2 regions of the Streptococcus sp. CCH8-C6 genome follow, and region 2 is predicted to be linked to the other one. Evidence: predicted binding sites of a transcription regulator. Region 2 holds the regulator's gene; the other holds the start of a gene.
What was found. Region 2 encodes NrdR, which represses ribonucleotide reductase genes. Its sites were predicted from a motif close to ACACNATATATNGTGT; they were not measured.
Positions count from the first base shown of each region.

Region 1: a site for NrdR is predicted at 13,318-13,333, ahead of nrdH (glutaredoxin-like protein NrdH). Genes of this name have one in related genera too.

Region 1 covers NZ_LSJN01000034.1:45,861-61,954, forward strand. Annotated here, with positions in the region: gene AX677_RS04235 (phosphatase PAP2 family protein) at 1-450, opposite strand, end outside; gene AX677_RS04240 (glycogen/starch/alpha-glucan phosphorylase) at 593-2,989, opposite strand; gene glgA (glycogen synthase GlgA) at 3,203-4,633, opposite strand; gene glgD (glucose-1-phosphate adenylyltransferase subunit GlgD) at 4,630-5,769, opposite strand; gene AX677_RS04255 (glucose-1-phosphate adenylyltransferase) at 5,759-6,901, opposite strand; gene glgB (1,4-alpha-glucan branching protein GlgB) at 6,908-8,818, opposite strand; gene AX677_RS04265 (NADP-dependent glyceraldehyde-3-phosphate dehydrogenase) at 9,204-10,628, opposite strand; gene ptsP (phosphoenolpyruvate--protein phosphotransferase) at 10,863-12,596, opposite strand; gene AX677_RS04275 (phosphocarrier protein HPr) at 12,598-12,861, opposite strand; gene nrdH (glutaredoxin-like protein NrdH) at 13,460-13,678, shown strand; gene nrdE (class 1b ribonucleoside-diphosphate reductase subunit alpha) at 13,839-15,998, shown strand.
Region 2 covers NZ_LSJN01000064.1:114,087-130,180, reverse strand. Annotated here, with positions in the region: gene AX677_RS07075 (GNAT family N-acetyltransferase) at 1-191, opposite strand, end outside; gene murC (UDP-N-acetylmuramate--L-alanine ligase) at 203-1,537, opposite strand; gene AX677_RS07065 (hypothetical protein) at 1,547-2,206, opposite strand; gene AX677_RS07060 (DEAD/DEAH box helicase) at 2,261-5,362, opposite strand; gene der (ribosome biogenesis GTPase Der) at 5,487-6,797, opposite strand; gene AX677_RS07050 (nitroreductase family protein) at 6,840-7,556, opposite strand; gene dnaI (primosomal protein DnaI) at 7,553-8,452, opposite strand; gene AX677_RS07040 (DnaD domain protein) at 8,453-9,607, opposite strand; gene nrdR (transcriptional regulator NrdR) at 9,608-10,081, opposite strand; gene AX677_RS07030 (endonuclease/exonuclease/phosphatase family protein) at 10,252-11,067, opposite strand; gene AX677_RS07025 (PTS transporter subunit IIBC) at 11,085-13,286, opposite strand; gene AX677_RS07020 (LCP family protein) at 13,575-14,774, opposite strand; gene AX677_RS07015 (GNAT family N-acetyltransferase) at 14,782-15,303, opposite strand; gene tsaE (tRNA (adenosine(37)-N6)-threonylcarbamoyltransferase complex ATPase subunit type 1 TsaE) at 15,296-15,736, opposite strand; gene AX677_RS07005 (NCS2 family permease) at 15,876-16,094, opposite strand, start outside.

The DNA of each region.
Region 1 (16,094 bases), on a different contig from region 2:
CAGCACATCCTTTGGATAGTGCACTCCGCCAATCACGCGCACTACGGCCAGCCCTGCTGAAAGCAAGAGGCAGATAAGTCCCGGCAGCCAGAAAAAGTAGAGTAGACACATGGAAATCACTGTCGCCGAAAAGACATGGCGGCTGGGCATGGACTTGCCTGATGTATCCTTAGCCAGCAAGGGTTGAATAGCCCATTTCTCGTAAGGGCGTGCTTGATTCAGCCGTTTACGAATCGCTGACAACAAACCAAATCCAATAGCTGGCAGGAAGAAAGAAGCAAGCAGCCCTTTCCAGCCTTCCGTCAGAAAGGCACTGATTAGAACGAGACCATAAACGATAGGTATGAAGAGGGTCATTCCCCGATTGAAGTAAACCAGCCCTTTCAGCCAATGAGGGCGACTGCGAAAGGGAGTTGTTAATTGTTGATAAAAAATCGTGTAGTCTTTCATACTTGCTTACCCTGCTTTTCTAAAAGTTGGACTCTCATACTTTCTCTACTATAGCATATTTCTAGACAAGATGGTAGATGGATAGCAAAAGAGACTGAGACCCCAGCCCCAATCTCTAATTGTTTATGTTTTCTCAGGAGTATTATTTCTCCAAGTTCCAGATTTCCTTGGCATATTGCTTAATGGTATCGTCTGAGGTGAACTTGTCAGATGTAGCGATATTAATCAAGCTCATGCGGGCCCATTTTTCTTTGTCACGATAGAGGGCATCAATCTTCTCTTGAGCTTCTACATAGGAGTGGAAATCTTCCAAGAGGAAATATTCATCATTGTGGGTGATGAGGGCTTCGTAGATTTCAGAGCCTTCTTCACGGACATTTGGAATGGTGCCGTTGACAAAGGTATCGACCACTCGACGAATATCTGGATTGCTTTCATAGACACCGCGTGAGTAGTAATCATGGCGGGCATAATGCTCATAAACTTGATCCTTGTCCATCCCAAAGATGACAATGTTGTCGTCACCGACCTCATCCTTGATTTCGATATTGGCTCCGTCCAAAGTAGCCAAGGTAATGGCACCTGTCATCATAAACTTCATATTGGAAGTGCCAGAAGCTTCCTTGGAAGCCAGAGAAATCTGCTCTGATACATCTGCTGCAGGAATGATGAGCTCAGCCAGGCTGACCCGGTAGTTTTCTAGGAAGACAACCTTGAGTTTGCCTTGCAGGGTTTCATCCTTGTTGACCAGATCGGCCACTTCATTGATCAGCTTGATAACAGACTTGGCAAAGTGGTAGCCTGGAGCAGCCTTGGCACCGAAGATAAAGACGCGTGGTACCATGTCCTTGTCAGGATTGTCCTTGAGGTCCCAGTAAAGCTTGATGATATGAAGCAGGTTGAGTAGCTGACGCTTGTAAGCGTGGAGACGTTTCACCTGGACATCAAAGATGGCTTCTGTAGAGACTTCCACTCCTGTTGATTCCTTGATGAAGTCAGCCAGACGAGCCTTGGCTTCTTGCTTCACTCGATAAAAATCGCCCAGCACTTGCTGATTGTCCTTGAATTCCAAAAGCTTACGCAATTCATGGATATCACTTCTCCAGCCCTTACCAATTAGCTTATCAATCTCAGCTGACAGAGGCTGGTCCGCAATCTGCAGCCAGCGGCGCTGGATAATGCCATTGGTCTTGTTGTTAAACTTCTCTGGGTAAATGCTGTAGAAATCACGCAAGGTGTCTTCTTTGAGCAGTTCGGTGTGGAGTTTGGCAACACCATTGATTGAATGACCACCGATGATAGCCAAGTGAGCCATGTGGATTTGATTGTCCTTGACAATCCGAGTGTTTTCGATGACTTGCGGATCAAGGCCACGCCCAGCCATTTCAGCTACATAGCGGTTGTCAATTTCTAGGATAATCTGATAAACCCGCGGCAGGACATTCTTAAAGAGCTCTGCATCCCATTTTTCCAAGGCTTCAGACAGAATGGTATGGTTGGTATAGCTCATGGTTTTAACCGTAGCATTCCAAGCATCTGCCCATTCCAGGTCGTACTCATCCACCAAGAGACGCATAAATTCAGCCGGTGCAACAGCTGGGTGAGTATCGTTAATATGGACAGAGACCTTCTCATGAATATCTTTGAGCGGACGACCCTGCTTGAGGTAGGATTTGATAATGGTCTGCAGACCTGCGCTGGTCATGAAGTATTCCTGGATCAGGCGCAGCTCTTTTCCTTCGTAGCTAGAGTCGTCTGGATAGAGAATAGCAGTGATGTCTTGCACCCGGCGACGAGCTTCAATGGTCGGATAGTCCAATTCATACTCCTCTGGAATTTCAACATCCCAAAGACGGAGATTGTTGACATTGTCATTGCCAAAGCCAATCTGCGGCACATCGTAAGGAACGGCCCGCAAGATTTTGGAATTCTCATAAAGTGGCACAATCCGGCCCTTTTCATTGGCATGGAGGGAAACATTTCCGAAGATTTTAACATCAACAATATCATGGTCCTTACGGGTCTCCCAGACATTGCCTAGACTGCCAAACCAAGCATCAGGAATTTCTACCTGATAGCCATCTACGATGCGTTGCTTAAAGAGGCCATAGCGATAGCGAATCCCATTTCCAAATCCTGGATAGCCAGTGGTTGCCAGCGAGTCCATGAAGGCAGCCGCCAAGCGGCCCAGACCGCCATTGCCCAAGGCCATGTCATACTCAGCATTCTTGACATCTTCAAAGTCAACGCCCAACTCGGCAAAGCCCTCCTTGACCGTATCGAGGATACCTAAGTTGAGCAGATTGGTTTCCAGCATGCGACCTGGAAGAAACTCAATAGAAAAGTAATAAGCTGTCTTTTGCTGCTGCTCAATCAACTGATTGCGTCGCTCTAGCCACAGGGGCGTGATATACTTGCGGACAGTGCTGGCTAAAGCCTGAAAAAGCTCCACTGAAGTCGCATCAGCAACCTTAATCAGCTGTCTTTCATGTAGAATATCCTTAAAATCTCGAATAAAACGTTCTTTTGTTAGTTCCATAGTGGATGGTTATCTCCCTTTCTTAATAGCGGGAAGCAGATTTAAACGTAGAAATACTTTTTTCAATCAAGATGGGAATCGCTCACTTCAGCCACAAGCTAAAAACAGGGCTCCAATACAGTATGATAATATATAAAAATGTAATTCTCACGGAAATCCTCCCTTGTCCAATGGACAAGAGAGGATTTGCTTATACTGATTCCAAAGTAAATGTTATAGGAGTGATTGATATAAATCACTGTATGCCTTGCTGGCTGTATCCCAAGAGAAGTCTCTCTCCATCGCCTGCTCTTGCAGAGATTTCCAAGCTTCCTTGTCATCGGCATAGAGCTTGAGTGCCTCCTTGAAGGTCCAAGTCAGCCAGTAGCCAGAAAAGTTATTGAAGCTAAAGCCAGTTCCCTTTCCTGTATAGACATTGTAAGGCTCGACGGTATCACGCAGACCGCCCACTTCATGCACCAAAGGCAAGGTTCCGTAGCGCATAGCCATCATTTGTGACAGTCCACAAGGCTCGAAGCGGCTTGGCATGAGGAAAATATCGCTGGCAGCGTAAATCTCCTGAGCCAAGGTCACATCAAAGAGAATGTTGGCTGAAAGCTTATCAGGATAGGCATGACCAAACCAAGCGAAAGCCTGCTCAAAAGCTGGATCGCCTGTTCCCAATAGGATAATCTGCACATCTTCCTGGAGGAGATTGTGCAGCTCTTCCACTACCAAATCAAAGCCTTTCTGACGGGTCAGACGGGAAACAATCCCAACTACCGGCACATCGTCACGCACAGGCAGACCAACTCTCTCTTGCAAAGCTCGCTTGTTTTCTAGTTTACCAGATAAGTCAGATTTGTCAAAGTGATGGGCTAATAGCGGATCCGTTTCTGGATTATAGATATCTGTATCAATACCGTTGACAATTCCGACCAGCTTACCGGACTCCATCCGCAGAATTTGATCCAAATTGCAACCAAATTCTGGTGTACGAATTTCACTTGCATAGCTTGGTGATACAGTTGTCACTCGGTCTGCATAGAGAATGCCAGCTTTCATCCAGTTGAGACAGTCATTCCAACGCAGGGTTCCGTCTGCATAGCGCTCATAGCCTACTCCAAATAGTTCCCAAAGCATGCTGTCAGGAAATTGACCTTGGAACTCCAGATTATGGATGGTCAAGACAGTCTTGATATTCTGATATGCTTGAATCCAATGGTATTTTTCCTTAACCAAGAAAGGAATCATAGCTGTATGATAATCGTGAACATGCAGAACATCTGGAATGAAATCAATCCGCTCCATCAGCTCTACTGCTGCTAACTGGAAGTATGCAAAGCGCTCACCGTCATCAAAGTCCCCGTAAACATGGCCGCGGAAGAAATAATGCTGGTTGTCAATAAAATAGAAGGACACACCGTTCAAGACCAGGCGCTTGACCCCAACATACTGGCGGCGCCAGCCAACGCTGACTTCAAAATAGAAAAGGTCTTCCACTTGGTCGCCAAATTTGGCATCAGTCATGTCATAGTATGGCAGAATGACACCAACTTCATGGCCAGCCTTGACCAGTGATTTGGGTAGAGCGCCGATAACGTCTCCCAAACCACCTGTCTTAGAAAATGGGGCTCCTTCTGCTGCTGCAAATAAAATCTTCATCGAATTATGTCCTCTGTAACTTTTTGGCCCTTCTTGACTACGATTGGGTCTTCTGCAGTTCCGCGAATCACCACTCCTTCGCCAATTTCAACACCCTTGTCCACAATCGCGTACTCAACAGTTGCATTTTCTCCAACTTTCACTCGAGGGAAGAGAACACTGTGTTTGACACTGCTTCCAGTCTTAATCTTGGTATTCCGTGAAATTACAGAATTGATGACCTCACCTTCCACAATGCTTCCTGACGCAAACTGGGAGCGAGATACTTTTGAAGACTCAGCATAGTAAGTTGGCTCTTCATTCTTAACCTTGGTGTAAATCTTTTGATTCGGACTGAAGAGAGAGTAGAATTTCTTACTTTCCAGCATATCGATATTGGATCTGTAGTAGGTCTCTACAGAATAGATATTCGCCAGATAGCCTGTATATTCGTAGGCAAATGCCCCTTCCTGAGTTGCTAAATCACGCAGGACATAGCGAAGTTTTTGCGGATGCTCTTTCTTAGCTTCTTCTTCCAGCTTTTCAATTAGCCAAGGAGTATCCACTACAAAGATATCTGTAGACATATTGAAGAGCTCAGCATCTTCTCGACCATCAAAAAGTTTATGCCCTCTGACATGGTCCGTTTCGTCAATATCTAGGACAGCATTCACATCCGAAATATTTTCCTTATGCAATTTCTTATAGACAACTGTGATTGGCTGTTCTGTTGTATTGTGCAAATGGAAAACTTGATTGAGGTCAATATTAACCAAGATATCACAGTTAAGTGCAACAGTTTGGTTGGAACCAGAACGTTTGAGGTAGGTCAAAAGCTGCTTATAGTATTCCTCACCGACTGTAGAGCTTTCTACACGAGTATTGTAGATTCCCAAGTAATAGTGGCTAAGCAAGGTAGACAGACCCCACTCACGACCCGAACGAATATGGTCAAAGACAGAGCTGATATTGTCCTGCTGGAAGATACCAAAGACACTGCGGATACCAGCATTGGCAAGACTTGAAAGCGGGAAGTCAATCAAGCGGTATTTCCCACCGAATGGCAAGCTGGCTACTGGACGATGATTTGTCAGAGTTGACATATCATGGAAGCCGACTGTGTTTCCTAAAATTGCTGAGTATTTATCAATCTTCATCTTTTGGTACCCCCACTTTCTCGTTGTATCCGACAACATATACTTCCTCTGTGCCATCAATCTCTACACCATCAGAGATGATAGCACCTTCGCCGATAATGGCCCGCTTGATCTTAGCGTCTTTGCCAATAACAGCTCCACTCATGATGACAGAGTCTTCAATGACTGCGCCCTTTTTGACTTGAGCACCAGTAGAAAGAATAGAGTGTTTTACTGTACCGTCAACGAAACATCCATCAACGACCAGCGAGTCTTCCACATGGGAATTTTCACTGATGAAGTTTGGCGGAGAAATCAAGTTGCGAGAATAAATTTTCCAGCGACGATTGCGGCTATCCAGAGCATTTTCTGGGCTGATGTATTCCATGTTGGCTTCCCAGAGAGACTCTACTGTACCAACGTCTTTCCAATAGCCTGCAAAGTCATAAGCATAAACGCTTTCGCCAGATTCTAGGTAGTTAGGGATAACATTCTTACCAAAGTCAGACATATCCACATTGCTCTTTTCAGCAGCTACCAGCATATTGCGCAGACGCTGCCAGTCAAAGATATAAATCCCCATAGAAGCCTTGGTTGACTTAGGATGTTCTGGTTTTTCTTCAAATTCAACAATCCGATTATTAGCATCTGTATTCATGATACCAAAACGGCTGGCTTCTTTGAGAGGCACATCCAGAACGGCAACTGTCAGGCTGGCATTGTTGTCCTTGTGTGACTGAAGCATGTCATCATAGTCCATCTTGTAGATATGGTCCCCAGACAAAATCAGGACATACTCAGGATTGATGCTGTCGATATAGTCGATATTTTGATAAATCGCATGGCTGGTACCTTCAAACCATCGATTTCCTTCGCTCGCAGAATAAGGCTGAAGAATGGACACGCCTGAGTTAATACCATCGAGCCCCCAGCTAGAACCATTTCCGATATGACTGTTCAGAGCTAGTGGTTGGTATTGAGTAATGACACCGACATTGTGAATACCGGAGTTGGCACAATTAGACAAGGCGAAGTCAATAATACGATAGCGACCGCCAAACTGTACCGCAGGTTTTGCGATACTCTGTGTGAGCTTTCCAAGACGAGTTCCTTGCCCGCCGGCAAGAATCAAAGCTAGCATTTCATTCTTCATAGACTATTACTCCTTTGTGGAATCTTTTTTAACATTTTTACGAGCAATCCGACGCTTGATCTTCCAGATGCTGGCTCCAAGAGCTGGCAGTGTAAAGGTCAAGGTCTGTGGATAATCTTTCCAAAGTCCTTCTTGAGACTGAACTGTTTCGTTATGTTCCTTCCAAACACCTCCCCATTCTTCTAATTCAGTGTTCCATACTTCTTCATAAATGGCTTCCACTGGAACACCAATGGTAAAGTTCTTCCGCTCTACCGGCGCCATATTGAATACACAAACTAACATATCTCCTTTTTCTGTCTTACGGATAAAGGAGAGGACACTTTGATCAGTATTATCTGCATCTATGATTTCGATGCCATCATAGCTCAGATCAATCTCCCAAAGTGGACGATTGTCTTTATAGAAGGCATTGAGTGCAGCAGTAAAGCCCTGCATCTTCTTGTTCATCTGATCGTCCAGATTAGACCATTCTAGTTGCTCTTCTGACTTCCATTCTAAGAACTGACCAAATTCTGATCCCATAAAGAGCAATTTCTTGCCCGGATGGCAGATTTGGTAGGTCAGCAAGTTGCGGAGCCCTGCAAATTGATTGTAACGGTCGCCCCACATCTTGTGCATGAGACTCTTCTTGCCATGAACCACTTCATCATGCGAGAATGGCAGTAGGAAGTTTTCAGAGAATACGTACATAAAGCTAAAGGTTACCAGATTAAAATCGTACTTACGATAAATCGGATCTTCCTCGTAGAAACGAAGGATATCATTCATCCAGCCCATATTCCACTTGTAGTCAAAACCTAGACCACCCAGCTCTCTCATGCCAGTAATCTTGGTCTCTGAGGAACTTTCCTCTGCAATCATCATGACATCAGGATGAGCTAATTTGATAACCGTATTGAGACGCTGCAGGAAGTAATAGCCTTCATAATTGCGATTGCCTCCATCTTTATTTGGCTGCCAAGGACCGCTGTCATAGTCCAGATAGAGCATATTGCTGACAGCATCAACCCGAATTCCGTCCAGATGATAAAAATCAATCCAGAATTTAATGCTGGAAATCAAGAAAGACTGAACCTGATTTTTACCCAAATCAAAGTTGAGAGCACCCCAGCCATAGTTATGAGCCCGATCGTGGTCCTGATACTCGAAAGTCGGTGTCCCGTCATAGTAGGCCAGAGCATCATCATTAATAGTAAAATGACCTGGTACCCAGTCCACAATGACACCGATATTGTTCAAGTGACATTCTTCGACGAAGTCCTGAAACTCCTCAGGCGTGCCATAGGTGTGCTCAAAAGCAAAGTAGCCCATAAGCTGATAGCCCCAGCTAAGTCCTAGCGGATGAGCCATAAGCGGCATGAATTCCACATGTGTGTAGTTCATCTCCACCAGATAAGGAATCAAGTCTTCTTTTAACTGGGCAAAGCTATAAGGACTGCCGTCTTCATTGCGTTTCCAAGATCCGGCATGCACTTCATAGATATTGACCGGCCGAGAGAAGAAGCCCCAACGCTTCCGGCGTGCCAGCCAAAGACCGTCTTTCCACTTCTTCTCAGGAATAGTGCGAATGACTGCTCCCGTGCCCGGACGCTCTTCCAGATAGATAGCCAGCGGATCAATTTTCAAAATTTCCTGACCACTGCTGCGCTTGATATTGTACTTGTAAATATCTCCTTCCTTAGGCAGCTCTGTGAAGACTTCCCAAACGCCCGCTTCATTTCGGACCATTGGAATCTGCTCTTCATACCAATTGGTGAAATCTCCAATCAAATGGACACTCTGAGCATTAGGTGCCCAAACGCGGAAAGAGTAGCCAGACTTGCCGTCCACTTCATCCTGATGCGCCCCTAGATAATGCTGCAAATGAAAGTTTTCACCTGTTGTAAAGGTTCTTAATGCTTCGTTCTTATCCATGCAATCACCTTTCTATTTGTAAGCGTTTTCTATAATACTATTCTACATTATTTTTATCTCTTTTTCAAGTAAATTTCAAATATCCTTACGGAAAATCACTAAAACCGAACATTAGCTGAAATTAGTAATAAATGAGAGAGAAAACACTGCATTTTGTGCCTCTCAGTATATTTTAATTCCTTTTTCACTAAATATAGGAGCTATCCAAAACAAGAAAAAGATGAAAATTTTCATAAAGATATAGACCAATATGTAAATTTACATTTTAAAATAATAAGCAATTAAACATATAAATGATTAATTCTTTTCAAATCATGAGGTAATCTTATTAAATTTACAAGTTCATCAATGTAAGAAAAAAGGCCGCACAAAGCCGCCTTTCTCATTATTTCACATCAAACACGATGGATTTCACTTGTGTCATCGCTTCGATACTGTAACGAATCCCTTGCACTCCTGCTCCAGATCCCTTAACACCGAGGAATGGGAAGTTATCTGGACCACGTTGGGTCTTATTATTGATGTGTACAGTACCCACTTCCAGTTTCTCAGCAATTTCAAATGCTTTCGGGAAATCATTTGTAAAGACTGAAGATTGAAGACCAAATTCTGACTGGTTACAGATCTGAATAGCCTCTTCAACGGAAGTCACACGAATAATCGGAAGAACAGGACCAAATGGCTCTTCCCAAGCTAATTTCATATCCAGTGTCACATGGTCAAACAAGGCAGGCCAGATGAGATTTGCTTCACGTTTGATTTCTGTCAAGGCTGACGCTCCCTTTTCCTGAGCATCTTCAATCAAGCCCCAGATGAAATCTGCTGATGCATGATCAATGACTGGTGTGATATCCGCATTATCAAAGGGATCACCAACCGTCAGTTTCTCTACCTCTGCCTTAATCAGCGCCGCTAATTTATCTGCTACGCTCTCCATGACAATGACACGTTTAATAGCCGTACAGCGCTGGCCGGAATAACTGTATGCCCCGCCAACAATCTGCTTAGCCGCATGCTCCAAGTCGGCATCTTCCAGCACAACGGCAGCATCCTTACCACCCAATTCTAACATAATTGGACGCATACCAGCCAACTTACCGATGCGTTCACCGATTGGAGTGGAACCAGTAAAGTTAATGTAGTTTACTTCCTTATGCTCAATGATGTAGTCCCCGATTTCTGAACCGCGGCCTGTGATGGTATTGAAAACACCAGCAGGCAGACCTGCCTCAGCAAAAGCCTGAGCCAAGAGCAAACCAGAGATTGAGCCTTGAGTAGGTGGCTTAAACATCACGACATTTCCGCCGATAAGGGCAGGAGCAATTTTCGAAGCTGACAGATTAACTGGGTAGTTAAATGGCGCAATAGCCAATACAACTCCTACAGGCTCACGACGGACCACAGCCAGTTTTTTCTTACTGGCAGCTTCAAATCCGCCACCTTCCATAACCTGACCGTGAATACGAATGCCTTCTTCAGCCGCATAGCGAATCAAGTCTGCTGTCCGGACTACCTCTCCAACTGCCGCTTTGATCCCCTTGGCAACTTCTTTTGCAAGAATTTCGCCAATCTTCTCCTGATCGCGCTCCAAAATATCCGCAACCTTATGCAAATAAGCTGCACGTTCAACTGCTGAAAGAGCTCGCCAAGCTGGCAAAGCCGCACGAGCGCTTGCCATCGCATAGTCAACCTCTGCCTGAGTCATGGCAGGCACAGTTCCTAAAATCTCATTGTTGATAGGAGATGAGATGGTAATTTCATTTTCAGAAACTTTCCACTCTCCATTTATATAGTTTTTATATTGTGTCACTTGTCCCCTCCAAAATGTTATTAAATATTATTTTACCAAATTTTCTGAAAATTTCAACCAAAAGTTATAAATTTAAAGAATTTTTTCACAATTAAGATAGATTATCTAATTTTGTTCATATTAGATCTGCTTATTTTCTGTTTTCTTTGATTTCAACTTTCTGCACAATCTTCACTATGCCCCTGAAGAAAACTAAAAAGACCAGGAAAATCTCCCTGATCTTAATTTTTCAGATTAATCGAAGTCCAGATATTCTTTTTCAAGTTCAAGAACTTCTTCCATCGTTGCACATTCAGTCAGTGCACGCTGAGCCAGTTCCTCCATCTTCTTCGTATCCAGCTTCTTCATGAGGCTACGAGTCCGAAGAACTGAAGTCGCACTCATAGAGAATTCATCCAAGCCCATACCTACGAGCAATGGCACCGCAGTTTGATCGCCGGCCATTTCTCCACACATACCTGCCCACTTGCCTTCAGCATGAGCTGCCTTGATAACATTGTTAATCAAGCGAAGGATAGATGGGTTGTATGGTTGATAGAGGTAAGAGACTTGCTCATTCATCCGGTCAGCTGCCATAGTGTACTGGATCAAGTCGTTGGTACCGATAGAGAAGAAGTCTACTTCCTTGGCAAATTGATCCGCCAACATAGCTGCTGCTGGGATTTCAATCATGATACCTACTTGGATATTGTCTGCTACTGCAACGCCTTCAGCTTGCAACTTAGCTTTTTCTTCGTCATAAACCGCTTTAGCTTTGCGGAATTCTGTTAGAAGGGCTACCATCGGGAACATGATGCGCAATTGTCCATGTACAGAAGCACGCAAGAGAGCGCGGATTTGTGTACGGAACATAGCATCGCCAGTTTCAGAGATAGAGATACGCAAAGCACGGAAACCAAGGAATGGGTTCATTTCACGCGGCATATCGAAGTAAGGAAGTTCCTTATCTCCACCAATGTCCATCGTACGAACAACAACTGGTTTTCCATTCATGCCTTCAAGCACAGCCTTGTATGCTTCATACTGCTCATCTTCTGTCGGGAAGTCTTGAGAATCCATATAAAGGAACTCAGTCCGGTAAAGACCAACTGCTTCTGCACCGTTAGCATTGACACCTTCAACATCTTTTGGCGTACCGATATTGGCTGCCAATTCGAAGTGCTTGCCATCTGCAGTCACAGTCTGAGCATCCTTAAGCAATTCCCATTCAGCTTTTTGCTTAGCATAAGCCTCACCAGCTGCTTTAAATGCTGCGATTTGCTCTTCAGTTGGGTTGATAATCACTTCACCAGTGATACCGTTAGCTGCAATCACATCGCCGTCTTTTACAAGCTCAGTAATGTTATTAGTTCCCAATACTGCTGCGATTTCAAGCGTGCGTGCCATGATAGCAGAGTGGCTTGTCCGTCCGCCGATATTGGTTACAAAAGCTTTAACAAATTTCTTATCCAGCTGTGCTGTATCAGAAGGAGTCAAGTCATGAGCAATCACAACTGATTCTTCATTGATAGACGCTGGGTTTGGCAATTTCTTACCCAAAAGGTTAGCAAGAACACGCTTCGTCACGTCGCGGATATCTGCCGCACGTTCCTGCATATATGGATTGTCGTCCATGTTTTCAAAGAGAGTGATAAACATGTCCGTTACTTCTTTCAGACCAGCTTCTGCATTGGTCTTTTTCGCACGGATTGTTTCTTTGATTTGCCCAACCATTTCAGGGTCAGCAAGTACCATTAAGTGAGCGTCAAATACCTGAGCGGCTTCCTCACCAAGGCTATCTACTGCTTTCTCACGGATAACAGAAAGCTCGTTCTGTGAAGCTTCAAGAGCTGCATCCAAACGAGCCTCTTCTGCATTCGTATCTTCGACTGAAACAGTCTCAAATGATAAATCCGGTTGAACTAATAGATATGCCTTAGCAACGGCAACACCGTCAGATGCTGCAATTCCTTTAAGCATTTCTGTCATATTAAGCCAATCCTTCTTTTTCCATTGTTTCAGAGATTGCAGCGATAGCATCGTCTGCATCTGCACCTTCAGCTGAGATCTTAACATCAGCTCCTTGGCCAACACCGAGACTCATAACACCCATGATAGATTTCAAGTTTACTGATTTACCTTTGTATTCAAGCGTGATGTCTGAAGCGAATTTGCTAGCAGTTTGAACCAACAAAGTTGCTGGACGTGCGTGAATACCTGTTTCTGCTACAATGTGGAAATCTTTAGAAGCCATAGTTAGACTCTCCTTTTAAATAATTCTTTTTGAGTTATTGTGATAACCCTTACAAATTGATATTATATCACCTTTTGAAATCTTTTTCAAGAATTTTATAGCCCGCTTACAAAATATTTCTTAGGAAATGAAAACTCTTCTTATTATATTGAAGAGAGAATTTTCGAGCTAAATCCCACATTTCCCAAGCTTTATTCAAAAATGTCTGCCACCAAATTTTCAATTGTTAATTTCTTATTTTATAGAAACTAATTGTTATAAAATAAGAATATAAACTCCTCCCTCCACTCCTCCTTGTGATTCCCTAAATTCTGTAACACAAGATATTGGATTTTGGTTTTTTGGTGGAAAAGCTGCCAGTCATTTTTCTAATATTTCAAGACTTGTTTAAGCATTGCCGCATCAGCATTTTGCTCCTTTTCTGCAATTTTTCACTTCTTTTTACTGCTTATATAAACACTATATATTGTATTGCAATCTATCCTATAACAAAATATCACACAATATTTAGTTCAAAACTATTGACATTCTATTTTCTTTTAGATATACTAGTTTCGTATTATTTAAAAGAAAAAACGAAAGTTTAGAGGAATTTTTAATGGTAACTATTTACTCAAAAAACAACTGCGTTCAGTGCAAAATGACCAAGCGCTTCTTAGATACTAATCATGTAGAATACCGCGAAATCAATTTGGACGAACAGCCAGAATTTATTGACCATGTCAAAGATCTTGGTTTCAATGCTGCTCCTGTGATTCAGACAGCAACTGAGGCATTTTCTGGTTTCCAACCTGGTAAATTGAAAAAATTGTCTTAATGTAGTTTATTTTGAGGGCGGCGCGCCTTGATTGGGAGATAAACTAAAAGACAGATTATCAGGGCAAACTGCAGCTCCTATGCTCATAGGGGCCGTTTCTTTTGTAAGGCGGATATTTTTCCGCTAGCTAATTATCTTATTTGTATAGAAAAGGAAAAACATGGGACTCAAACATTTAGAGGATGTGACATACTTCCGACTCAACAACGAAATCAACCGTCCAGTTAATGGTCAGATTATGCTTCATAAAGATCAAGAAGCCTTAAAAGCTTTTTTTAAAGAAAACGTTGAGCCGAACACAAAGCAATTTTCTTCTATTACAGAAAAGATTGAGTATTTAATAGAAGAAAACTATTTGGAGAAGGAATTTATCCAGCTCTATTCTCCGGAATATATCGAGGAGCTGACTGCTTTTATCCATGCTCAAGATTTCAAGTTTAAATCTTTCATGGCTGCTTATAAGTTCTACAACCAGTATGCACTGAAGACAAATGATGGTGAATACTATCTGGAAAGCATGGAAGATCGGGTACTCTTCAACGCCCTCTACTTTGCCAACGGAGATGAAGCCATTGCCAAGGATATTGCTAATGAAATCATCCACCAGCGCTACCAACCGGCTACACCAAGCTTCCTCAACGCTGGTCGGGCCCGTCGCGGTGAATTGGTTTCCTGCTTCCTCATCCAAGTAACAGATGATATGAACTCCATCGGCCGCTCCATCAACTCTGCCCTGCAGTTGTCTCGTATCGGAGGCGGGGTCGGTATTTCCCTCAGCAATCTGCGGGAAGCTGGAGCACCTATCAAGGGTTATGAAGGAGCTGCGTCTGGCGTTGTACCTGTTATGAAACTCTTTGAGGACAGTTTCTCCTACTCTAACCAGCTGGGCCAACGTCAGGGAGCTGGGGTTGTTTACCTCAATGTCTTCCACCCAGATATCATCGCTTTCCTTTCAACTAAGAAAGAAAATGCTGACGAAAAAGTTCGGGTTAAAACCCTCTCACTCGGTGTTGTCATTCCAGATAAATTCTACGAATTAGCGCGTAAAAATGAAGAAATGTACCTCTTCAGCCCATATTCTGTTGAACGCGAGTATGGAGTGCCATTTGCCTACCTTGACATCACTGAAAAATACGATGAGTTGGTCGCTAATCCAAATATCACTAAGACCAAGATCAAGGCCCGTGATTTGGAAACAGAAATTTCCAAACTCCAACAAGAATCCGGCTATCCTTATGTCGTAAACATTGATACGGCCAACCGTTCAAATCCAATCGACGGTAAAATCGTCATGAGTAATCTTTGCTCTGAAATCCTGCAAGTACAAGAGCCTAGCCTTTTGAATGATGCGCAAGAGTATCTTCACCTAGGAACAGATGTATCATGTAACTTAGGCTCTACTAACGTTGTCAACATGATGACTTCGCCTGACTTCGGAAAATCCATCCGAACTATGACACGCGCTTTGACCTTTGTCACAGACAGCTCGCACATCACAGCTGTGCCTTCTATCGACAATGGTAACAGTCTGGCGCATACCTTTGGTCTGGGAGCTATGGGACTGCACAGCTACTTGGCACAGCAGCTGATCGATTATGGATCAGCGGAAGCTGTAGAGTTCACTAGCATCTACTTTATGCTCATGAACTACTGGACCTTGGTTGAGTCTAACAATATCGCTCGCGAGCGTGGCGTGACCTTCCATAACTTTGAAAAATCTGACTATGCTAACGGAACTTACTTTGACAAGTACCTGACGGGTGAATTTGTACCTAAGTCTGACCGTGTCAAAGAACTCTTTGCAGGCATCTTTATCCCATCTGCAGAGGATTGGGCAGAGTTGCGTGACAAGATCAAGGCTGATGGTCTCTACCATCAAAACCGCCTAGCTGTTGCACCAAATGGCTCTATCAGCTACATCAATGACGTTTCTGCTTCAATTCATCCAATCACTCAACGGATCGAAGAACGTCAAGAAAAGAAAATCGGTAAGATCTACTATCCTGCTGCTGGTCTGTCAACTGAGACTATCCCTTACTACACCAGCGCCTATGACATGGATATGCGCAAAGTTATCGATGTTTATGCAGCCGCAACTGAGCACGTGGACCAAGGTCTTTCCCTGACTCTCTTTATGCGCAGCGATATCCCTAAAGGCCTCTACGAATGGAAAAAAGAAAGCAAGCAGACGACCCGCGATCTTTCTATCCTGCGCAACTATGCCTTCAACAAGGGTATCAAATCCATCTACTACGTCCGTACCTTCACTGACGATGGTGGCGAAGTCGGTGCCAACCAATGTGAAAGCTGTGTCATCTAACAAGAGATTTTAGAAAAAGAAAAGGAAATTCGACCATGTCATAATTTTACTTTCCTCATTATGGACAGGAAGGTAAAATCGTGGAGTATTGGGGTA
Region 2 (16,094 bases):
GGTCCAACAATATAGCCCGCAAGCTGACCATGCAGCTCTGCTAGCAAAAAAGTATCTGGAATTTGCTCAATCCGCTCTTTGAGAACTTCTGAACTGGCTGCTTCTGCTGCTGGAAAATTCAGCTGCTCAATTGCAAGAATTTCTTCCCAGTCGCTCAAGTCGGCCTGTCTGATTCGAATCGGTACTTCCATCAAGTCTCCTTCTACTGAACGTTGCTAGTCAGATTGGACAGGAGACGTTCAAAGGAATATTCATAGGTCTGGATGTCACCAGCTCCCATAAAGACATAAACGGCATTATCGTGGTCAAGAAGCGGAGAAACATTATCCACGTCAATAACCTTGGCCCGCTTCACAATCTTTTCAGCCAGATCTTCTACCTTGACATCGCCATTGTCCACCTCACGCGCAGATCCGTAAATCTGAGCTAAATAGACTGAGTCAGCCTGATTGAGGGCTTCCGCAAATTCGTCCAAGAGAGCAATGGTCCGAGTGAAGGTATGCGGCTGGAAGATCGCCACGATTTCTTTGCTTGGATACTTCTGACGAGCTGCATCCAGAGTCGCGATAATTTCCGTTGGATGGTGAGCAAAGTCATCAATGATGACTGTTTCGTTGACAATTTTCTCTGTAAAACGGCGCTTAACTCCGCCAAAGGTCTTGAGGTGTTCCCGAACTAGATTCAGATCAAGACCTGCAGTATACAAGAGGCCGATTACTGCCGTCGCATTCATAATGTTGTGGCGGCCAAAGCTTGGAATCTGGAACTCACCCAGCTCTTGCCCGCGGAAAGAAACTTTAAAGCCTGAACCGCTGGTGGAACGCAAGAGATCGTGAGCGACAAAGTCATTGCCTTCTTCCTTGAAGCCATAGTAGTAAATCGGAGCCTTGGACGTAATCCGGCGCAGCTGCTCATCTTCTCCATAAATGAAGAGTCCTTTGGTAATCTGCTTGGCATAGTCATTGAAAGCATTAAAGACATCTTCCAGACTCGTGAAATAATCCGGATGGTCAAAGTCGATATTAGTAATAATCGAATATTCCGGATGATAAGGCATGAAATGACGCTCGTACTCGTCTGACTCAAAGACAAAGTACTTGGCATTGGCGGAACCGCGGCCTGTACCATCCCCAATCAGATAGCTGGTATCCGTGATATTGGACAGAACGTGGGAAAGAATACCTGTTGTAGAGGTCTTCCCGTGGGCACCAGCCACTCCCAAACTGACAAAGTCACGCATAAAGCCACCTAAAAATTCATGGTAGCGTTTATAGCTGATACCATTTGCGTCTGCATAGGCAATTTCTACATTGTTATCTGGACGAAAGGCATTGCCAGCAATGATTTCGAAGTCTGGCTGGATATTCTTTTCATCAAAAGGCAGGATGGAAATGCCAGCCTGCTCCAAACCGCGCTGAGTGAAATAATATTTATCAACGTCACTGCCCTGAACCTTATGGCCCATCTGGTGCAGCATCAAAGCCAAAGCGCTCATACCAGAGCCCTTAATCCCGATAAAATGATAGGTTTTCGTCATGATTACTCCTTATTCGCGATTTAAATTTGTTAAATCTAATTCTTGAGCTTTCGCATGTTGAGATTGAGATTCCAAAACTTTTTCTTTATTATAAATCTGACTGTTTTTTAAAAAATCATAATTATTTTTCTTTGCTTGCTTTTGCTCTTCCTTTGGTTGAGATGCTGGGCTCATAGGAACATCAGCTAAAATATAAGTTTCTTGTGACATTTTATCGCCAAACTTAGAAAATTCTCCTACTGTATTCTTCTGAAACAAAGCTGTAGGTTTTGATTGGTCCCGATTTGAAGTTGTTGATACTTTTCGTTTGCGCATTTTATTTGGTAAATCGCTTGTCAGATAAGGAGCTGAACGCTTCTTTTTTAAATCTGCCCGAGCTTCCTCACGTGCCTGCTCAGCATAACGGATGGCCGGATCTTTCTTATCAATCGGCTTTTTAAAATCCTTGGAAGCTGACTGCTTTTGTAGTGGTCTTCTAATAGCCTGACTGGCAGCGATAGGAGCATGCCTGTTGGAGTCCACAATCGGCATCCATTCCAAATAATTACGGTCAGTATAGTCTCCGGTAATGTTGCTAATGAGATCCAGTTCATCATAAAGATTCATATGCGGCATTTCCGTCAGCATGATTTCATCATCTGACACCAGAGGAAATTGTTTATCAGTCATATCTTTTTCCTTTCAACCCTTCATTATTATAAACTATTCAGGCTATTTTTCAAGCTATTCTGCCGAAATTCCCAGAATTTCTCGAATTTCCTCCACAGAGAGACTGGATTTGGCTTCTGCTCCGTCAAGAATAGTCGAAACCAGATTGCGCTTGCTCTCCTGCAGCTCCTGTATCTTCTCCTCAATCGTACCCCGTGTAATCATCCGATAGACTTCGACATTGCGCTCCTGACCGATACGATGGGCACGGCCAATGGCCTGGGCTTCAACCGCTGGATTCCACCAGAGGTCGACCAAGATGACTGTATCAGCACCGGTCAGATTGAGACCGACACCTCCAGCCTTAAGGGAGATCAGAAAGGCTGAACGCTGGCCGTCATTGAAAGCTGTTGTCATGTCCTGACGCTCTTTAGCCGGAGTAGAGCCTGTAATCTTAAAGGACTCTATACCAAGCATGTCCAACTCACTCTCGATAATATCCAGCATACCACGAAATTGTGAAAATATGAGGACACGACGATTACCATCTTGTATCTGTTCAAGTAATTCCCGTAAACTTTCTAGCTTACCGCTCTCGCCCTCGTAATCTTCCATAAACAGCTTCGGAGTGTCACAAATCTGGCGGAGACGCATAAGACCTGATAGAATCTCTATCTTGCTGCGGTTGATTTCATCTTCTGTCGCATGGATGACTCTGTCCTGCATCTGTTTGAGCAGAGCCAGATAAATGGTCTTCTGACTATCTGCCAATTCATTGCGATAGGCAACCTCAATCAAATCAGGCAATTCCTGCAGCACATCTTCTTTCTTGCGCCGCATAACAAATGGTTTGATATAGCGAGCGACTTTCTTAGCCGGCAGTTTTAAAAATTCCTTTTTGCTTGGCAAAAGTCCTGGCATGACAATCTGGAAAATAGACCAAAGTTCTCCCAGATTATTCTCAATCGGCGTCCCAGAAAGGGCATAGGTATGCTCCACTTCAAAATCCCGTAAATACTGGGCAATCTTGGTCTGGTCATTCTTCATGACCTGAGCCTCATCCAAAATCAGATACTGGAAGTGGTTATCTCGGTATTCTTCCACATCCTGCCTGAAAGAAGCATAGCTGGTAATCGTAATCTGATGCTTCTCCGCAATCAGCTCATCACGAACATTTTTCAGACCATACACCACCGCCACATCCAAATGCGGAGCAAATTTAGCAAACTCATCGCTCCAGTTGTAAATCAGGCTGGATGGCGCCAAGATTAAGACTTTCTTAGAGTCATCTATACGCGAACTCAGAAAAGAAATCGTCTGCAGGGTCTTTCCCAGCCCCATATCGTCAGCCAAGATGCCACCGAAGCCATACTTATCCAGCATGAATAGCCACTTGACACCCGTCTCTTGGTAATCCCGAAGGTCAGCCTTGACTTGCAGCTTGGGAAGAGGAAATTCCTCAGGGTGAGTCAGGTCAAAGGCTAGCTGCTGCACATCTTTTGAAAACTGTACCCTATCCTTGCCCTTAAAAAACTCTGCCAGTTGATAAGCTGCCAGACTGCTGGTCTGAATGAAGCCATTTTTAGTCCGCTTACTCCGCAGCTGCTGCAAAGTCCGACTCATCTCCTTGGTCTCTTCATCGAAAATCAAGACTTGCCCGGACTTACTGATAAAGAAGTCCTGCTCCTTAAAGAGCGAATCAAGCACAGCATCTATCTCTGACTGCGCAATGCCAGCAAAATCGAAACCAACATCTAAGAGGCCGCCCTTCATCTTGACAGTGATTCTTGGACTTTCTGTCTGTGCCAGCGCCTCTAACTCTTCTGTCATGCTGACACAGCCCAAAGCCTCAAAGTTGGGAATGACTTCTGAGAAGAAATGATAAATTTCTTCCGGCTTCAGAGGCGGTCGCTGGCTGTAAAAGTCTGCCACAAAACCTGCCTGCAGCATTTGCTTAAATACCTGCTGCTCATGCTCAAAATTACCTGCAAAAGGCAGACGTTCCAAATCTTTGCGAGTCGTCACTTTCCTGTCTCCATAGTCAAAGACAGTGTCCAAAATCAGACGCTTGTCAGGACCGATGTCAAAGTCAAACTTGGCTGTAAAGTCATGAATCATCATACTTTCAGGTGCTTCTACCCGACCAACTTTTTTAAACTCAGACAAACTGGAAGCCAGCTTAGTCCTTTCTGACAAGTCGAATTGCAGGTGCTTTAACCGATCATGCTCTATAGGCAACTCCCGTAAAGCCTTAATTAGTCTTATCTGCTGAGGATTTAGCTGGTAGAAGGTATCTCCATAAAAAATAAACTGGCCATCATAAATCATCTTATAATTCTTCTCAGCAATGACTAGCTCAAAATGCTCTTCATACTCTTCCACTTTGAAAGTATAAACTTCTGCCTCTTCATGTAAATCTTGGAAAAAGACTTCACTGTAGTCATAAAGGCTGTACTCTAAGCGGAAAGAAGATAGATTCATCAGGAAGATAACTCCCTCTTCAAAGATACTAGCCGGGAAGAAAAGATTGCGCCCAGCATTTGGGAAAATCAAAGAAGAATCTTGCCCCTGATAGTCGGACACTAGTCCTTGCAGGAAAACGAGCAAATCTTGACTGGCTTCATCAAAATCTTCCAAATGAATAGCCTCATAGTAACTCTTACCAATCTGATAATGCCCGCCCTTTTCCAAGGTCCGAAGGAAGGAAAGAACGTCTCGGACAACATAAGAGCGTTCGTCCGGCAAGCGGCTGATCCGGAGACTCCAGAGAAACTGTCCTGTATAAGAATCCTCCTGACCAGTAGCCGAAAGCTCATAACGAACCTGTTGATTGGATTTATCCGGCAAGACCTTATCCAAGAACAAGCTTCCAAAAGAAACTAGCTCTTGGGTTTCCTGACTGGTCAACTCCTCTTCTTCCATACTCTTTAGCACATCTTTTCCCGATGGGGCATTTTTCAGATAATACTCCAAGGCTGCCAGATGGGCACAATATTTTTTCTTCTGGAAAAAGTCACAATAACAAAAAACGATATCATCATCTAAGCTATAGCGCAGATTATAGTCGGCTACACGAGCAAATAAAATAGAATTGCTGACCTCAAGGACTATCACCTTATTGTTTTCAACCAGGGCAATTCCTTCTGTCCGAATCTTACCAGGAATTAATTTTGCCATAATTACCACCTTATATTTATCTCACCATTATACCATACTTTCGATATAAAAAATAAAAGTAAGCATTTATGCTTACTTTTATTCTCAACTATAAATATAATTTAAAATCAATACTTTACAATCCCTACTTCCGCTTCCTTGCAATCAAGTGAATCGGGGTTCCTTCAAAGACAAAGGCCTTGCGGATCTGATTTTCCAGGAAACGCAGGTAAGAGAAGTGCATGAGTTCTTCTTCGTTGACAAAGATGACAAAGGTTGGCGGTTTGGTCGCTACTTGAGTCGCATAGAAAATCTTGAGGCGTTTGCCCTTGTCAGTCGGTGTCGGATTAATCGCGATAGCATCCATGATAACGTCATTAAGCACTGCTGACGGAATACGCGTGTTTTGGCTTTGACTAATCTGCTTAATCATATCCGGCAGCTTATGGAGACGCTGCTTGGTCAGGGCAGAAACAAAGATAATTGGCGCATAAGACAGATACTGGAACTGGTCACGAATATCTGCTTCCCAGTCTTTCATGGTATGGTTGTCTTTTTCCAGTGTGTCCCACTTATTAACAACGATAACAATACCTTTTCCTGCTTCATGGGCAAAGCCAGCGATTCGCTTGTCGTACTCACGAATTCCTTCTTCGGCATTCAGCACCATCAGAACGACATCTGAGCGGTCAATGGCCCGCATGGCCCGCATGACAGAGTATTTCTCTGTATTTTCATAGACCTTACCTGACTTGCGCATACCAGCCGTGTCGATCATGGTAAATTCCTGACCTTCACTGTCAGTAAAGACCGTATCAATGGCGTCACGCGTAGTACCAGCAACAGGACTGGCAATAACCCTATCCTCACCCAGGATGGCATTAATCAAGCTAGACTTGCCAACATTAGGACGACCAATCAGACTAAACTTAATCATATCAGGATTTTCTGCCACTTCTTCATTTGGCAGATTTTCAACGATCGCATCAAGAACATCCCCTGTACCAATCCCATGGACTGAGGAAACTGGGAATGGATCACCTAAGCCCAGCGCATAGAAATCAAAAATCTCATTGCGCATTTCAGGATTATCCACCTTATTGACCGCTAAAATAATCGGCTTATGGGTCTTGTAGAGCATGCGAGCCACATACTCGTCCGCATCCGTGATACCTTCCTTGCCAGACACGACAAAAACGATGACATCTGCTTCGTCCATGGCGATCTCAGCTTGGTGTTTGATTTGCTCCATAAAAGGCGCGTCAACATCGTCGATTCCGCCCGTATCAATAATACTAAACTTACGGTTGAGCCAGCTTGCTGTCGCATAAATTCGGTCGCGGGTCACCCCTTCGACATCTTCCACAATGGAAATCCGCTCACCGGCAATCCGATTGAAGAGCGTTGATTTGCCGACATTGGGACGGCCGACAATGGCAATAGTTGGTAAGGCCATGTTTTTCCTCTTTCATTCTTTAGGACAGAGCCAAACTCCGCCCTATTTTTCTAATTTCTTTTCTTTGAACAGTTGGTTGATAGCTTGATTAGGCTCCTGACCAAATTGGGCAGCTAGGCGCTGACTCCAGGTTTCCTTAGCTCGCTCACCGGCATATTCAGTCTGTACGCGGTCATAGGCTTGAATAACTGAATCATCCTGTTCACGATATTCTTCCTCAAAGACCACTGCTTCATAAGGCAGACGCGGCTTGACTGCATGGTTCTGGTTGGGAGCTCCCAGAGCAATCCCAAAGACTGGATAAGTGTAGTCCGGCAACTTGAAAAGCTCTGCTATTTGACTAGCAGCATATCGAACCAGTCCAATGATTACTCCGCCATAACCCAAACTTTCAGCTGCTAACAGGGTATTTTGTCCAGCTAAAGCAGCATCTACTGAGCTAATCAGGAGATTCTCCGGCCCCTTAGGATAAAAGTCTTCCGTATGCATGTGAACGCCCTTTTGAGCTCGATTGAGGTCACCAACAAAAAGTAGAAAGGCCGAAGACTGCCGAATGGCTTCTTGGGGCACCAGGTCAAAGAGGTCTTCTTTTTTCTCTTTGCTTCGTACCACAATGATAGAATAGGACTGGAAATTCTTCCAGCTGGACGCAGCTCGTCCCGCATCAATGATGGCACGAAGTTCCTTATCCGAAATCTGCTCCTCCGTAAAGCGGCGGACAGACGTGTGAGCATTCATCAAGTTAATTGTTTCATTCATCGGCGGTTCTCTCCTTCTAGGCGTACCTCCTGAGCCAGAAATTTAATCCGCTCCATAACTCGCTTGGCCTGCCAAGTCTCATCGCCATTCTTAGAGCTGGCAAAGTGACGCTCTAAATCCGAAAAACTAAAGTTAGAAGTAAAGAAAGTTGGCAGATTTTCCTGCATACGGTGCTGGAGAATGACCTGCAAAATCTCATCGCGCATCCAGGGGCTAGACTGCTCTGCACCGATATCGTCCAAAATCAGCACTTGAGCTGTCTTGACCTGGTCAATCTTTTCCTTGACCAAGCCGGAACTGATCGCATTCTTAACATCCAAAACAAAGCTCGGATAGTGGAGCAGTGTCGTTGAAACACTGCGTTTTTCTGACAAATCATGCGCCAGAGCTGCCATCATGTAGCTCTTACCGACTCCAAAATCCCCGTAGAGATAAACAGCTTTCTGATAATGCGGAAACTCAGCAACGAAGTTGGTCAACAGTTCAAAAGCCTTGTAGCGACCAACATCGTCCAGATCCACCTGAGCCAGACTAGCCTCCTTAAGACTGGCTGGTAGACTGATGAGATTGAGACGGCTTCTAATGGCCTCCTGTCTCTCCTGCTCAATCAACTCAGGTGTCTCTTCATAGGCAACATCCGCATAGCCTTCATTTTTCACCAAGATTGGCTTATATCCTTTAGCAATATAGGTCTCGTCCCCCAGCAAAAAACGGTTGCGCTCCGTAATATACTGGTTAAACTTGGAGACACTACGCTGAATTTCAGCTTGGGTCAGCTTTTCCTGCTGGATAAAGGCTACCACATCTGGATCGGCCATAATCTGCTTAACCAGCTCCTGATAGTCAAATTGCCGCACCCTATTCATATGAGGCATATTCTGTCCTATTTTCTCCATTTATTCGCCTCCTCCTTCAAGTTTGGCTAAGAGCCGACGTTTCTGCTCTTCTAGCTCGGCCTGCTTCTCTGCGCTCGTTTCATTTTTATAATCCGGCTGACTCCAGTCAGGTACGTTGCTCTTGGTAGAGCCTTGTCCAGATTTAGCTGGACGGTTCTGGGGCTGCTGGTTGCGCTCACGGATTCTCAAGACTGCTTCCTCAGCTGTCGTCACCTTTTGATAAGAAAAATCATTAGCTACCTTGAGGGCATACTTTTCATTGAGATTGGCTGAATCCACCTTATTAAAGGTCAAGAGCAAGATTATGTTGATAACCTCGTCCAAAAGGCCTAATTCAGCTAAATCTAGCAAAAGCTTTCTCTCTGTCCGCGTAATAGCAGCCTGACGAGTTTTCTTAATTTCTGCCAGGAATACCATTGGCGATGTTCGTTTCGCTTCTTGGATAATAGACTGCTCCTGCTTAGAAAACTGACCTTCTGCTGGCTTCTGAGCTAGCTTTTGCTTCATCCGCTTGGTAGAAATGACCTGAGAAACAGCAGTTTCTCTAGCCAAAACGTAGGTCTCATACCAGGTCCACTTTTTCTGCTCAGCAATTGCAAACAATTCTAGCACATCTTCCTTTTCATTTGCAAAGCGAAGATTGTCCTGAGCCATCCGTTGCTTGAAATACTCCAAGTCAAAATCATTGGCTTTTCGCACTGCCCTTGCTTGCTCATCTTCCATACCAAACACCTGCATAAAAGGCTTGATCAATTTATATCCGCTAGGATTTTCTGGTCGCAGGGCATCTGCAGCAGCTTCGCCGATTTTCTTTTCCAAGAGCCGACTGTACACATTATGGCTGAAAAATTCCTCCGCCGTTAAAGTCGGGTGGAGTTGAACCAGATAATGGTCATCTGTTTGATAAAGGTCCACTAGCTTAATCGCCGCTAAACGCTCAAAACTTTCTTCTAAAACATTAAGTCCAAAATCTAAATGATTGAGAATCTGACTGAAGAGGTGCTGCTTTTGCCCATTATCTCCAAAAGACAGCAGATAAAGATAAAGTGCTACCGCTTCTCTCCCCAAAATCGGCAAATAGAGCTTGGTCAAGATAGCAATATCTGGGCTGACTGCATTATTGCGCAAGAAAGAAAACTGATGGTTTGGTTTCATTTATTTGTCCTTTTTCTTCTTGGACCCCTTGGTAATCTGCTTGAGCAGGCTTTCTAGCTCTCCCACATCCTTGAAACTCCGGTAAACACTGGCGAAACGAACGTAGGTGATTTCATCCAGCTCTGCCAGTTCATCCATGACTAAGGATCCAATATATTCACTATTGATTTCATTGTCGCTCTGACTGCGGACCTTTTGCTCAATTCGGTTGACAATCTCCTCTATTTCGTCACTAGATACTGGCCGCTTTTGAGCGGAGCGAATAATACCGTTAAAAATCTTATCCCGAGAAAATTGCTCACGCGTCCCGTCCTTTTTGACAACCACTAGGGTTCTCTCTTCGACGCGCTCGTATGTCGTAAAGCGGTGTTGACATTCCTCACACTCACGGCGGCGACGGATTGTATTCCCATCTTCTGCCTGTCTGCTATCAACCACACTTGATTTATTCCCACCACATTTCGGACAACGCATACCATTTCCTCCTAGAATCCTAATACTTCATTATAACACGTTTTCAAGAATAACAAAAGACAGCCGTTTGGAGGGTAATATTTCACCATTTTGCCCTAAAAATGTGTTTATCAAAAATAAAAAGCGAGACAAATCTGTTGCATTCTCAGTCTTGCCTCATCTTTTTACTATTATAATGCCACTTGCACTTCTAAACCAAAGTGGTCACTGACAACAGGGGTTTCTTTCCCGTCAAAGACGACAGCGGAACGCTCAACGTCCATCCCTTGACTAGTGAAAACATAATCAATCTTCAGAGCGTGCTTATTATCATCCCAACCTGCGATAGTCCCTTCTACAGTTGCCTCTCCGCTAGCTTCTTTTGCAGCAGTATGACTATCCTGCAGCTTCAGTGGACTGGCTAAGATGGTCTGGTAACCTTGCTGGCCGACTGGATTGTTGAAATCGCCCATGAGGACCAGAGGAGTTTTAACCTTGAGAAGCTCTGCTTCAAGCTTAGCCCATTCCCCCTGAAAGCCTTTGTCCCACCAAGACAGATGGCAGGAGGCAATTGTCAGCAATTGACCTTCCACCTCAGTCTCTGCTAGCAAGACTTTACGGGTATGGTAATCCCTAGGATCATTAGCCTCTGATACCAGAACTTCTCTAGGAGCAATAGGTTTTCTAGATAGGATTGCCACTCCTTCGTTGTAAATATCAAACCCAATATGATTATAGGCCCAGGACCAATGATAGTCCAATCCTGCCTCAGCCAATTTTTCTACCAAACAAAGGGCAAAGTGGTCTTGATGAATCTCAATTGCGCCCTCAACCGCCTGATAGAAAGGAGCCTGAACAACCTGTTCAGACTCCGTTAATTGATTGACTTCCTGCAGGCAAATGACATCATATTTTTCTTGAAGAATGCGTTCTGCAAGCTGATTAAGCTTAGTTTCTTGCTCTTCTTCCATCCAACTATGAGTATTTAATGTCAGGAATTTTGCCATGATTTCTCTTTTCTATTTTACAATTCAACCTTAGCAACAACTGTCTTAGCAGATGCTTGACCAAGTTTTTCTACTGTTACAGACTTGATAGCTGCTGCATTTGTGAAGACTACGATTGTTGAAGTTTCACGTCCAGCTTCTTTGATTGCTTCCAAGTCAGCTGTGACTAAAAGATCTCCAGCTGCAACTTTTTGACCTTCTGAAACATGAACTTCGAACGGTTTACCTTCAAGGCTAACAGTTTCCAAACCAATATGTACCAAGACTTCCAGGCCGTTATCTGTCACAAGACCGATAGCATGCTTGCTAGGGAAGACGCTAGTTACTTTACCAGCAACTGGTGAATAAATCTTACCATTTTGTGGCTCAACTGCAAATCCATCACCCATCATTTTTTGTGAGAATACTGGATCTTTAACATCTGCCAAGTCAATGACTTGACCGTCTGCAACAGTTTCAACTTCCTCAGTCACACCTTTGTAAGTAACTTCGGTAGCTGCTGATTCTGCTTTTTGGCTAGGAAGTGTTTCAGGAATCACTTCACCAGAATCCAACAAGTCTTGAATATCAGATTTGAGAACGTCAGCTTTTGGTCCGTAGATAGCCTGAACGCCTTGGCCTTTCATAACCAAGCCCATAGCGCCTTCAGCTTTCCACTGTTCTTCTGTTCCAACTTTTTCAGCATCTTTGACAGTCACACGCAGACGAGTCATACATGCATCTACATCTACGATATTAGCACGACCACCCAGAAGGTTGATAACATTTACTGCTTGAGAAGCTTCAGCAACTTTACCACCAGTTGACTCTGATGAAGAAGCTTCATCTGAACCATCTGCTGTTTCATAGTTACCGTTACGTCCCGGAGTTGCATAGTTGAACTTCTTGATCATGAAGTTAGAAATGAAGTACATTACAACACCAAAGAGGATAGTTACCCAAATGAAGTTGATGATATCCCCACCAAGACCAGCACTAACAGACATAGGGGTACGGGTCAAGAACTCAATTGAACCAAAAGAATGAACACGCAAATCAACAATATCAGCCATAGCAAAAGCTGCCCCTTGTACAAATGCGTAAATGATATACAGCGGTGTCGCTACAAACATAAACATGTACTCGATTGGTTCAGTAACCCCTGTCAAGAAGGTTGCCAAAGCAGTCGCAATCATCATACCTTTGTATTTGTGTTTCTTATCTTTGTCCACATTGCGGTAGATGGCAACTACTACACCCATCAGGATACCGAATGAACCAATCATCTGACCTACTTTGAAACGAGCCGGTGTGTAAGCGGCAAGAAGGTCTTGATATTTAGCTGGATTACTTCCTTTCAGACTAATCAAGTCCTGAACCCAAGCCAACCAAAGTGGATCCTGACCAGGAATTACTTTACCAATTTCTTTTCCTGTTTGGATTATGTAGGTACCACCCAGTTCAGTATAGTTCATTGGAATAGTCAACATATGGTGCAAACCAAATGGAAGCAAGAGACGTTCTAGCGTACCATAGATAAACGGTGCTAAAATTGGCGGTGCATTTGTAATCCAAATACCAAAGGCATTAATTCCCGCCTGAATAAACGGCCAAAATACACCAAGAATTAAAGCAATAATAGTTGAGTTTAAGATGACAACAAAAGGAACAAATCTTTTCCCATTAAAGAATGATAAGGCATCTGGAAGTTTCCGGAAATTATAATATTTATTGTAAGCTACCGCTCCGACAAAACCAGCAATAATTCCGACAAAGACTCCCATTTTAAGAGCAGGAGCTCCTAGAATTAACTCAAAGTAATCAGACACTTTCAGAGAAAGATTTAATGATTTAATACCGAAACTCAGCGTGTGCACTGTAGCATTAGGTTTAGATAGCATTTCGCTGGTAACCCCAAATAGAACACCAGTAATTCGGTTAATCAAAATGAAGGACAAACCAGCCGCAAAGGCACCTCCAGCTCGTTCTTTAGCCCAGTTTCCACCGATAGCTAGAGCAAATAAGATATGAAGATTACCGATAACACCCCAACCAATTTGTTCCATTACGCCACCAATAGTGACTAAGATTCCCCAATCTTGGTTAATCATAGGAACTGTCTTACCGATACTAATCATCAGTCCTGCTGCCGGCATAACAGCAACGACCACCATCAAAGCTTTACCGAATTTTTGCCAAAATTCAAAGCTAAAAATGTTCTTGAATGAATCTTTCATCATTCAGACCTCCTTATATTTTTTGCAAACCACTCCTTTTTATGAAATCGTTTGCATATCGTTACATCTATTATAGCACGAATTTTTATTTTGTAAAGGCTTTTATAAAAATTTTTTCTCTTTTTTAAAATACATAAAGCTGATATTCCTTTTGTAAGTGGCATTTTCTATACTACAGCATCAACGAAAACGATTGCATAGATTTCTAACAAAGAAAAAACCTTCAGTATGAAAGTAAACATTTCATACTGAAGGAGTCAAACTGCATCATCTAAATTAGATAAGTTAGAATTAATCCGTTTGTGTTCCTTGAGAAACTACACTTGTATCTGCTGTTGTAGTTTGAATAGATGTATTTGTAGTTCCAACTGTCGTATCTGTTGTTGGATAAGAATAATTTTGGTAAGCTCCATTATAAGCAGGCTGACTATAAGAAGACTCGTAGCTACTGTAGCTTTCAGTGTTGCTAGGTGTACTACTATTTGTACTTCTCAGACTATTACCACCCATAAAATCCTCATATAGTACTGCGTTTGTCTTAAGGGACTTAACTGTTTCCAACCCTAGAGCTTTCCTTATTAAATTTTGCATTTCCAATAGATGATCAGACGTCACTAATTGATAGCTTCCACCATCAGGTAAAGTCGCATCTTCTCCACGCAACTGCTCAGATTGAATGTTCTTAAATGCATCTTGATAGCCTAGCAGTTGAGGAATACTTTTTGAATCAAGCGCGATATTTGTCTGCATGTTGCTGCTGATAGCTTTTAAAATAGCCTGATAATGGCTGACACTGTTGAGACTGAGAACTTTTTCAACCACTTTCTTAATTACTTCACGTTGACGCTTCTGGCGGCCATAGTCACCCTCTGGATCCTGATAGCGCATGCGAGCATAGACCAACGCCTGATCACCATTGATGGTTTGCTTGCCTGGCTCAACCTTAGCAGTATACTCAGGCTCATTCTCTTCAATAGAAATTGGAAAGTCAAAGGTATTATTGACCTCAATGCCACCTACAGCATCTACTAATTGAACCAAGCCCTGCATATTGATCATCATATAGCGGTCAATATGGATGTTCATCAAGCCCTCAATGGTTGAAATAGCTAACTCAGATCCACCATTCGCATAGGCCGCATTCAGCTTAGCTTCAACTGTCTGACCATTCTCATCAATCTGAGTCAGAATATCTCTCTCCAAGCTCATCATGACTGTTTTTTTAGTTTTTGGGTTGACACTCATGAGAATCATGGTATCGCTATTCCCAACCCAAGTATCCTCGCGTGAACCGCTTCCTGTATCCACTCCCATCAGCAAGATAGTCATGGGCTTAGTCGCAGAAATGACATCTGTCTCATTTCCCAACCCCTTATAAGTCTTGGATAGTTCATCTGTTGACTGACCATAAATCGTCCATGCATAAGTACCGATACCAGCTGTCGTTACGACAAGGAGGCTGAGAAACATCATTATAATCTTTTTAAACATATCTTTTTTAGTCTATCAGTTTACCCATCAGGTAAACATCAAGAAATATCCCTTCTTTTAAATAGGCTCCTCTTTTTTGTAAGCCTTCAATTTCAAATCCTAAATCTTTATAAAGGTGAACTGCTCGTTCATTTCTAACCTGAACGCTCAATTCCAAACGTCTAATAACATGAGAACTCTCTGCCCAAGTTAGTGCCTCTTCCAGCAGTATGCGTCCCAGTCCTTGGTTCCAGAAAGCTTTCTTCACCACGACAAAGACTTGACCAATATGGCGAATCCGCTCATGGAAATCAGCTGTGATGCTGACAAGGCCAGCAATCTCACCATTTAAAAGCGCCAACAGATAAAGCTGATTACTAGAAGCAGCCTGATGCTCAATGAATAAAGCCATCTCCTCTTGATTTATCAAGATTCCAGCCTCATCCAGCGTCATATAATCTGACTCAGCCCCGACCTGATTGAGGAAGGCAATCAGCTCAGCAGCATCTGTTTTTTCCGCTTCACGCAAGCATAATTCATATTCAGTCATTCTGCAGTCCCTCAAGCAGCTCTTGGGCTCGTGTTCCTTGGGCTTCAAAAACCAATTCACGCCCGTCTTCCTTTTTCAAGAGGCTTAATTTGAGACAGTCTTCAGGTAGATTTTCTCCTAGCAGCTCCCCCCATTCAATGACTGTCACACCCTCCCCAAAGAGAAAGTCATCCAAATCAATGGAATCTGGATCGTCTCCGATGCGGTAGACATCCAGATGATAGAGCGGCAAGCGCCCCTCGTATTCCCGAACAATGGTATAGGTTGGACTTTTAATCATCTGACTGATGCCCAAACCTAGAGCCAGACCCTTAGTAAAGGTTGTCTTCCCTGCTCCTAAATCTCCCGTTAAAACCAGTACGTCCCCTGCCTGAAGCGATTTGCCCAGGCGCTGACCCCACTGGATTAATTCTTCCTCATTATGACTAAACATTCTCTTATTATACCAGAAAAAATTTTTTTCTGCTTAATTTTGCAAAAGAAAAATCAGCCGCAAAAAGCTGATTTTTTATAACAAAAACATAACCTATCCAAACTGTACTAAACTCAGGGAAATCCAGCAATGTTTAGACCTAATTTAAAGCCAGATTTACAAAATTCAAAATAAAGAGAAGATCCAAAATCCAAATCATAGAATGCACATCCTTAGCTTGACCTTTGAAGATTTTGACCAAGGTGTAGGTGATAAATCCAGCTGCTATCCCGTGAGTGATAGAGTAGGCAAATCCCATAAAAATAGAAGTAAAGAAAGCTGGAATGGCTTCTGTCATATCATCCCAATGGATATTTTT